4 regions of the Vibrio zhugei genome follow, and region 2 is predicted to be linked to each of the others. Evidence: predicted binding sites of a transcription regulator. Region 2 holds the regulator's gene; each other region holds the start of a gene.
What was found. Region 2 encodes CRP, which controls carbon source genes, mostly activating them, when cyclic AMP is high. Its sites were predicted from a motif close to TGTGANNNNNNTCACA; they were not measured.
Positions count from the first base shown of each region.

Region 1 (2,211 bases), 740 kb from region 2:
ACCCCTTTAATGTTATTGGTCGGTCTGATGGTAGTGTTTGTTCCTCCCATCATGTTTGCCCAGCCTTGGGATACGTGGCTTTATCGTGGATTAGCGACGTTGTTGATTGCATGTCCTTGTGCGCTGGTAATCTCCACGCCAGCGGCGATTACCTCGGGGCTCGCGACTGTGACAAAGCATGGCGCTTTGGTGAAAGGCGGGGCGGCCCTAGAGCAGCTTGGTAACGTTGATGTCGTGGCATTTGATAAAACGGGCACGTTAACGCAGGGGAATCCGCAAGTGACCGACGTTTTGGTCGTGGGGAATATGGACGAGCAACGATTGGTGTCCTACGTTGCGGCAATAGAAACGGGCTCTTCTCATCCGCTTGCCACGGCGTTAATTCGCTATGCGCAAGAGAACAAGATTGCGTTTGAGGAAGCCGAGCAAAGAAGCACTCAAGCGGGACAGGGGGTTCGAGGCCACATCAACGGAGTAGAGTACCAATTGGTATCGCCACGTTTTTGTCCTGCCAGCGCGGGTTGGGATTCCATGCAACAAATCGAATCACAGGGTAAAACGGTGGCATGTGTGCTCCGTGATGGTGAGCTTGTTGGCGCCATCGCGTGGCAAGACACCATACGTGCAGAAGCCAAACAGGCGATTGAACAGTTGCAGCAGCTAGGTATTCGTAGCGTGATGTTGACGGGGGATAATGAGCGCAGCGCTGCAGGGATTGCCCAGCAATTGGGCATTGATTATCAAGCTCAGTTATTACCGGAAGATAAAGTCAAAGCGGTACGGAAATTGGCTCGCACCCATCGCGTCGCCATGATTGGGGATGGTATCAATGACGCTCCAGCAATGAAAGCAGCGCATATCGGCATTGCCATGGGAAACGGTACGGATGTCGCTTTAGATACTGCGGATGCCGCATTAACTCACAGTCGTTTAACCGCATTAGCGAGTATGATTGTGTTATCTCGTGCCACAGTGAACAATATTAAACAAAATGTGTCGATTGCACTCGGCTTAAAGGCGATCTTTTTGGTCACCAGTATTTTAGGGATGACAGGACTGTGGTTAGCGGTGTTAGCCGATAGTGGCGCAACAGCGTTGGTGACTATGAATGCGTTACGCTTGTTGCGACATAAATCCTCGTAACGATTAGTGCCGTCTATACTGTGCTGGGGCTAGGTCGTCAGATTGATAAGATAGGGAAGTAATAATGTGATAAAAATCACATTAACATGTAATTTCTTGATCATTACTTATGGGTTTTGTGAATCTGATCTATTCTGGTGGCAGAAATATCACTTAAAGTAAGTGGTGTATCCCTATTTATCATAACTATTAAGAGCTGAATAAGCCGACTAAGGAGTATCTTATGACTCAAGCTGTTTTTCATTTAGGCGTCACTAAGACCGATCTGCAAGGTGCGACACTGGCGATCATTCCTGGCGACCCTGCGCGCGTTGAAAAAATTGCAAACTTGATGGATAACCCGACATTTCTTGCCAGTCAGCGTGAATATACGGTATATCGTGGCGAGTTGGATGGGAAAGCGGTCGTGGTCTGTTCTACTGGTATTGGCGGCCCATCAACGTCAATCGCTGTTGAAGAATTGGCTCAACTTGGTGTAAGAACCTTCCTACGTGTTGGTACGACCGGTGCGATTCAGCCACATGTCAATGTGGGTGATATGATTGTGACCACAGGCTCGGTACGGCTTGATGGAGCCAGTTCGCATTTTGCACCGATGGAGTTTCCCGCCGTGGCCGATTTTGATGTCGCGACGGCAATGAAGCAAGCGGCGCAAGAAAGTGGGGCGCAAGTCTATACAGGGGTCACGGCATCTTCAGATACCTTCTATCCTGGTCAAGAGCGTTACGATACGTTCAGTGGTCGTGTGGTTCGCCGTTTCCAAGACTCGATGAAAGAGTGGCAGGAAATGGGCGTGTTGAACTTTGAAATGGAATCGGCAACCTTGCTGACCATGTGCGCGAGCTCTGGCTTGAAAGCCGGATGTGTTGCTGGGGTGATTATTAACCGTGCGCAAGCGGAAACCCCAGACCATGAGACATTGAAGAAAGCGGAAACACGCTCAATTCAGGTGGTGGTTGAAGCGGCACGTAAACTGCTATAACAGCGATGGTTCTAAGAATTAAAAAGCCCCATGATGAATGCTCATCATGGGGCTTTTTCGTGCAGTCTAGGCCATGACCATTTTGG
Region 1 is NZ_CP033078.1:1,825,309-1,827,519, reverse strand. It holds gene EAE30_RS13715 (zinc/cadmium/mercury/lead-transporting ATPase) at 1-1,143, shown strand, start outside; gene udp (uridine phosphorylase) at 1,367-2,125, shown strand; gene EAE30_RS13705 (hypothetical protein) at 2,192-2,211, opposite strand, start outside.
Region 1: the regulator CRP is predicted to act here: its motif matches at 1,209-1,224, upstream of udp (uridine phosphorylase).

Region 2 (2,211 bases):
TTGGGCAGATTGACGATTTGCCTTGGTCAACGCCTGAGTTCTTATGGCAAGGCCGTCCTTGGGATGTGAGCTACTCGGAATACTTCGAGCTTTCTCAGGAGAGTGAGTACGCGGCGTGGGTTGCGGCTCATGGGTATGGGGCGAATCATTTTACTGTGAGTGTTAATCAATTATCGCGTTTTGCCAGCGTGGAGTCGCTTAACGATTACTTGGAGGAACAAGGTTTTACCCTCAATGATATTGGCGGCACAGTGAAAGGAACGCCACAGGTGTTACTCGAACAGTCCTCGACGATGGCGGACGAGGTCGGTGTGATCTTTTCCGACATGGATGCGAGTATTCCCGGAGGATTTTATGAGTTTGCGAAACGCTATCCGCAAGCCGATGGGCAGTTGTATCAAGGGTTTGTCGCCGCGAATGCGGATAAAATTTTCCAAAGTACTGACCGTAAAAGTTAGCGATATTACAGGCATAAAAAAACCACCGTGTAGGTGCGGTGGTTTTGATTCTACGAGATGCGTTAAAACTTAACGAGTCCCGTACACAACAATGGTTTTACCGTGGGCAGAAATCAAGTTCTGCTCTTCTAGCATTTTTAGTATACGGCCCACTGTTTCGCGAGAACACCCGACGATCTGACCGATCTCTTGGCGTGTAATCTTGATTTGCATTCCGTCTGGGTGCGTCATTGCATCAGGTTGTTTTGCTAGGTTAAGTAGCGTTTGCGCAATACGACCGGTCACGTCTAGGAAAGCGAGATCGCCCACTTTCTGACTGGTGACTTGAAGACGACTTGCCATTTGCCCAGATAGACGCATCAGAATGTCAGGGTTAACCTGAATTAACTGACGGAATTTCTTAAATGAAATTTCAGCCACTTCACAAGGTGACTTAGCACGAACCCAAGCGGTACGTTCTTGTCCTTCCTCAAAGAGACCAAGCTCACCAATAAAGTCACCTTGGTTTAAGTAGGAAAGGATCATTTCCTTGCCTTCTTCATCTTTAATCAATACCGCCACTGAACCTTTTACAATGTAGTAAAGAGTTTCAGCCTTCTCACCCGCATGAATTAACGTGCTTTTAGAAGGGTACTTATGAATGTGACAATGTGAAAGAAACCACTCTAAAGTTGGGTCGGTTTGAGGTTTACCTAGAACCATAATATCTCACTTCCTCTGCAGGGTACGCTTGCCGCTATCCATGTTTAATTTAGCGAAGCCTCATGACTTCCTAGAATAAGAAGAGTTTGGATTCACCGCAAGTTTTCTTGTGTTTCCGTTATGAAATAGTATCCTTTTTCACGCGGAATTTCTTGATTTAAATCGCTTACAAAGGGGGATTTACTGCGCAAAAACGTGCTTATGATCACGGTATGAAAAGTAAGCGGCATTTGAACAGAATGAATCACCCAATTTTTCCACTTTCGATTAATTGTTGTAGGATCGGTCGAACAATCAGTTCCATAGCAAAACTCATTTTTCCGCCCGGTACAACAATCGTATTATGCTGTGACATAAATGAACTATCAATCATAGAAAGCAGATAGGGAAAGTCGACGTGTTTGATACCGCGTAGACGAATGACCACAAAACTTTCGTCTAAACTTGGAATCCCTTTGGCATTCAGAGGGTTGGATGTGTCCACCGTCGGAACACGCTGAAAGTTGATGTGTGTACGTGAAAACTGCGGCGTGATGTATTTGAGATAGTCGTCCATAGAGCGGACAATGGAGTCCATCACCGCTTCGCGCGAATGGCCGCGGTCGCGTGTGTCACGCACGTACTTCTGAATCCATTCCAAGTTAACAATGGGGACCATGCCAATCAGAAAGTCGACGTGTTGTGCCACGTTAATATCCCCATCGACTACGCCGCCATGCAGACCTTCATAAAACAGCACATCGGTTTGTTCGGGGATGTCTTGCCATGGGGTAAATGTGCCCGGCATTTGGTTATAGGGAACCGCCTCATCAAAGCTGTGCAAATAGCGACGAATTTGTCCTGAACCATCTTTACCATACTGACGGAAAAAGTCGCCAAGCGCGGCAAAGTTATTGGCTTCAGGGCCAAAGTAACTGATATGACGGCCTTGTTCGCGCGCTTTGCGGATCGCGACGTCCATTTCAGGTCGGGTATAACGATGAAAACTATCACCTTCTACCCATGCGGGTTTCACTGACATCATATTAAACATTTTGCGAAATGCTTCGGA
Region 2 is NZ_CP033078.1:2,568,357-2,570,567, reverse strand. It holds gene EAE30_RS17100 (DUF1338 domain-containing protein) at 1-458, shown strand, start outside; gene crp (cAMP-activated global transcriptional regulator CRP) at 528-1,160, opposite strand; gene EAE30_RS17090 (phosphoribulokinase) at 1,405-2,211, opposite strand, start outside.

Region 3 (2,211 bases), 140 kb from region 2:
ATATTGAGATCTTAGGGCGCGTCTCTAAGCGTATCGAACAAGTTAAAGATGTCATGCAGGTCAGTCGCTTAGGATGATTCAAAACGAATCATCCTTGACGAAATGCTGGATGGTTAAGCCATTAAAGTCGGTAGTATAGTGTTATGTCGAAATCGTCATTGAATGCCATTGAGCAATTACAGAACATCATGGAGCAGTTACGCGATCCGCAACACGGCTGCCCTTGGGATAAACAGCAGACGTTTCATTCGGTCATTCCGCACACCATTGAAGAAACCTACGAGGTGGTGGATGCGATTCATAAGCAAGATTGGCCGAATTTGCGAGAAGAGCTCGGCGATTTACTGTTTCAAGTGATTTTTTACAGCCAACTGGCAAAAGAAGAAGGCTTGTTTGACTTTAACGATGTGGTGGCAGAAGTGAACGACAAGTTAGTACGTCGTCATCCGCATGTGTTTGGAGAACAACACTTTGTCACACAAGAAGAACTCGACGCCAACTGGAACGCGCAAAAACAGCGCGAGAAACAGAGCCAGGGAATTGAGCAGCAAAGCATCCTCGATTCCGTCCCTGACGCGCTGCCTGCTTTAATGCGCGCCAATAAAATCCAAAAAAAATGCAGTCAATATGGCTTTGATTGGGGCGAACTTGAGCCGGTGGTCGATAAAGTGCGTGAAGAGTTGGATGAAGTCGTTGAGGAAGCCGTTCAAGTGCCGAATAACTCCGAGCGGGTGCAAGAAGAAGTCGGTGACTTGCTCTTCTCAGTGGTCAATTTATCTCGTCACTTAGGCATTAATCCAGAATTGGCTCTTGGAGCTGCCAACCACAAATTTGTGCGACGCTTTAAAGGGGTTGAACACCATGTAGAGCAGCGCAATAAGTCGTTGTCTGAGTGTTCGTTGAGCGAGTTGGATGGGTATTGGAACGCGGTGAAAGCGGCAGAAAAAGGCCAAGTTTCTGAAAACACGTAACGGATACTGAATGTAAACCAGAGCGTCGACATTGCAGCACTGGAGTTTGATTTAAAGCAATAAAGAAAAAACTGAGTGTGATAGATTTCACGTTGTGGCAGTAAGTGGGTTCTGGTATCATTTCATCCCGTCCAGAAGAAATTCATTTCCCTCTTTCAACCAATTTCAGGTTAAACATGACGACAAATTATATTTTTGTTACTGGCGGGGTTGTATCCTCCCTAGGTAAAGGTATTGCAGCAGCATCATTGGCAGCGATCTTAGAAGCACGTGGTCTTAAAGTGACGATTATGAAGCTTGACCCGTACATCAACGTCGATCCCGGTACTATGAGTCCGACACAGCACGGTGAAGTGTTTGTGACTGAAGATGGTGCCGAAACAGACCTCGACCTTGGTCACTACGAGCGCTTTATTCGTACCAAAATGACCAAACGTAACAACTTTACGGCGGGTCGTGTTTACGCTGACGTTCTGCGCAAAGAGCGTCGCGGTGATTACTTAGGAGCAACGATTCAAGTCGTTCCTCATATCACCAACTCAATTAAAGATCGTGTTATCTCTGGAGCGGAAGGATACGATGTCGTCTTGGTTGAAATCGGTGGTACAGTGGGGGATATCGAATCTCAGCCATTCATCGAAGCGATTCGTCAATTAGCCATTGAAGTTGGCCGTGAACATACTATGTTCATGCACTTAACCTTGGTTCCTTACTTAGCCGCTGCTGGTGAAGTAAAAACCAAACCAACACAGCATTCGGTGAAAGAGTTACTGTCGGTGGGTATTCAACCTGACGTATTGGTGTGTCGTAGTGATCGTGTGATTCCAGCCAACGAACGTAAGAAAATTGCATTATTCTGTAACGTTGCTGAAAAAGCCGTGATTTCAATGAAAGACGTGGATTCTATTTATAAGATCCCTCAATTGATCAAATCACAAGGCTTGGATGATTTAGTTTGTCGTCGTTTTGGCATTGATGCGCCAGAAGCGGATTTGTCTGAATGGGAACAAGTGATTTATGAAGAAGCGAACCCAACAGGTGAAGTCACTATTGGCATGGTGGGTAAATACGTCGAATTACCGGATGCTTACAAATCCGTCAACGAAGCCCTCAAACATGCTGGACTCAAGAATCGCTTAAGTGTCAAAATTCAATTTGTTGATTCGGAAGACATTGAAAGCAAAGGCACCGAAGTTCTCGAGAATTTGGACGCAATCTTAGTTCCAGGTGGTTTCGGCGA
Region 3 is NZ_CP033078.1:2,424,430-2,426,640, reverse strand. It holds gene relA (GTP diphosphokinase) at 1-77, shown strand, start outside; gene mazG (nucleoside triphosphate pyrophosphohydrolase) at 144-971, shown strand; gene EAE30_RS16340 (CTP synthase) at 1,148-2,211, shown strand, end outside.
Region 3: the regulator CRP is predicted to act here: its motif matches at 1,048-1,063, upstream of EAE30_RS16340 (CTP synthase).

Region 4 (2,211 bases), 950 kb from region 2:
ACAACATGCGTTGCAGGATCGCTAATGTAAGGCACAAAATTCAAGTACGCAACAAACTCGTTCACGACCAGTTTTTGACCGATAAATGAACCAGCCAGTGGCGCTTCGCTCCATGGAACACCAATTAAGAATGCAACAGGGGCAAAAACCCAGCCTAGAATCATTTCTAAGGTCAGTCCTGGCATACCGAACCAACCACCAACGCCACCAAGTAAGCCATTAATCAACGCAATTAATCCGACGAAAGCTAACAACATGGCACCAATGTTGAGTGCTAATTGCATACCGGTAGCGGCACCACTAGCGGCAGCATCGATAACATTGGCAGGCTTATCGTCACCACCACTCAAGTCTTCATCCAAGATTTCTTCGTGAGGCTGATCCACTTCAGGCTTCATGATTTTGGCAAATAAAAGCCCGCCAGGTGCGGCCATGAATGATGCCGCAACTAAGTACTCTAGAGGCACACCCATTTGAGCGTAGCCTGCAAGCACACCACCAGCAACAGAAGCAAGACCGCCACACATCACAGCAAAGAGTTCAGACTGTGTCATGCGTGAAATAAATGGACGAACAACCAAAGGAGCTTCAGTTTGACCGACGAAGATGTTCGCCGCGGCTGACATGGATTCCGCACGAGACGTGCCCAAGGCCTTTTGTAAACCGCCACCAAGAATACGGATAACCCACTGCATCACGCCTAAATAGTAAAGTACAGAGATCAAGGCCGAGAAGAAGATAACCGTTGGTAGTACGCTAAATGCAAAAATGAAACCTACATTTTTCATATTCCCATTGACGAGGTTACCAAATAGGAAGTTTATACCGTCTTGGCCGTACTCTATAACGTGGTGCACTCCACCGGATACACTCGCTAGTAGGTCGCGTCCCCAAGGTACGTATAAAACGAAACCACCGATAATAAATTGGATAGCAAAAGCACCACCCACGGTTCTTAGATTGATAGCTTTACGGTTATCGGACAATAAAAAAGCAAATGCTAGAATTGTCACCATACCGACTAGGCTCATAAACAGGCTCATAGTTTATGACTTCCTTACTGGTTAGTAGTTGGCGTGTTGGACACAAGAATAAATTTGGCGGGATTATACTGAGGTAAGCATCAAAAGTAAGGGTCGCTCACGCTTTTATGAACATATTTATCCCTATACATTACTAATTGAGACACTAATCACACTGCATAATTAAAAAGCCAATTTAAAAAACAACATTTTAACAAAAAAATCACAATAACAAAGCGTAAGAAAACGACAAAAGCAAACGATTACAAATGAAAAATATCCTCATTTAACTGCAATATCACTGCAAACTATCGCTTTATCGCCTCATTATCCAAGAAAAATATATCGTATTTTTCTTACATCAACTGAGGCCGTCATCACAGTCAAGAGAGGCGAGTTTTCAATAATGTCTCAATTATCATGAAAAATTAACAAAAAGTGAGATATTGATCGATTTAACGCGGAGGTCTTCGCGATATTTACTGATACACCGCCTGATAAGAACACACCAATTAGCCAGCTTTTTACTTATTAATGACCGTAAAGCTGTACACTCATTACTCATCAATATGCATTAGTAGCAATTAAAACGTTTGCTTTGTAACAAAGCATAACGATTAACAATGAATAACTTTTTATTAACATTATTAACAAGCCATTATCAAACCTTTGTGATAATGCTGTTTTTGTGAGCATAACGACATTGAATCGACTTGACCAAACGAATTTGGCCTCTATTGCAAAAGTGTGATGAAAACGAAACTATTGACATTAGAACGGATATCTGACTTTCATTGACAGGCTGAAAAGGACATGACAAAAACGCAGGTAATCGCTGCTGAGGTGTCGTATGAGGATGACTATCAGCGGGCAGTATCCGGTAATTGAAAGACGTCACAACTGTTATGCCACAATTGAGATTTGAGCTCATCGGGCGTTTCAGAGCGCAGCTCCAGCAGACACTGAAAGATAAGAGGTAAACGCTCAGGGTGATTACTTTTCCCTTGAAAGCCCGCAATGGGCATATCTGGCGCGTCCGTTTCCAGAACGAGTGACTCAAGAGGAAGTGACGCTATGGTACGACGTGTCTTTTGTGCTCGAGAATACGTAATACTCCCTCCTACACCGATTTTTAGCCCCCTCTCAATCAATTGCCGAGCCTGTTGCTCACTGCCAGTAAACCCATGTA
Region 4 is NZ_CP033078.1:621,495-623,705, reverse strand. It holds gene EAE30_RS08055 (NupC/NupG family nucleoside CNT transporter) at 1-1,043, opposite strand, end outside; gene EAE30_RS08050 (TatD family hydrolase) at 1,886-2,211, opposite strand, start outside.
Region 4: the regulator CRP is predicted to act here: its motif matches at 1,182-1,197, upstream of EAE30_RS08055 (NupC/NupG family nucleoside CNT transporter).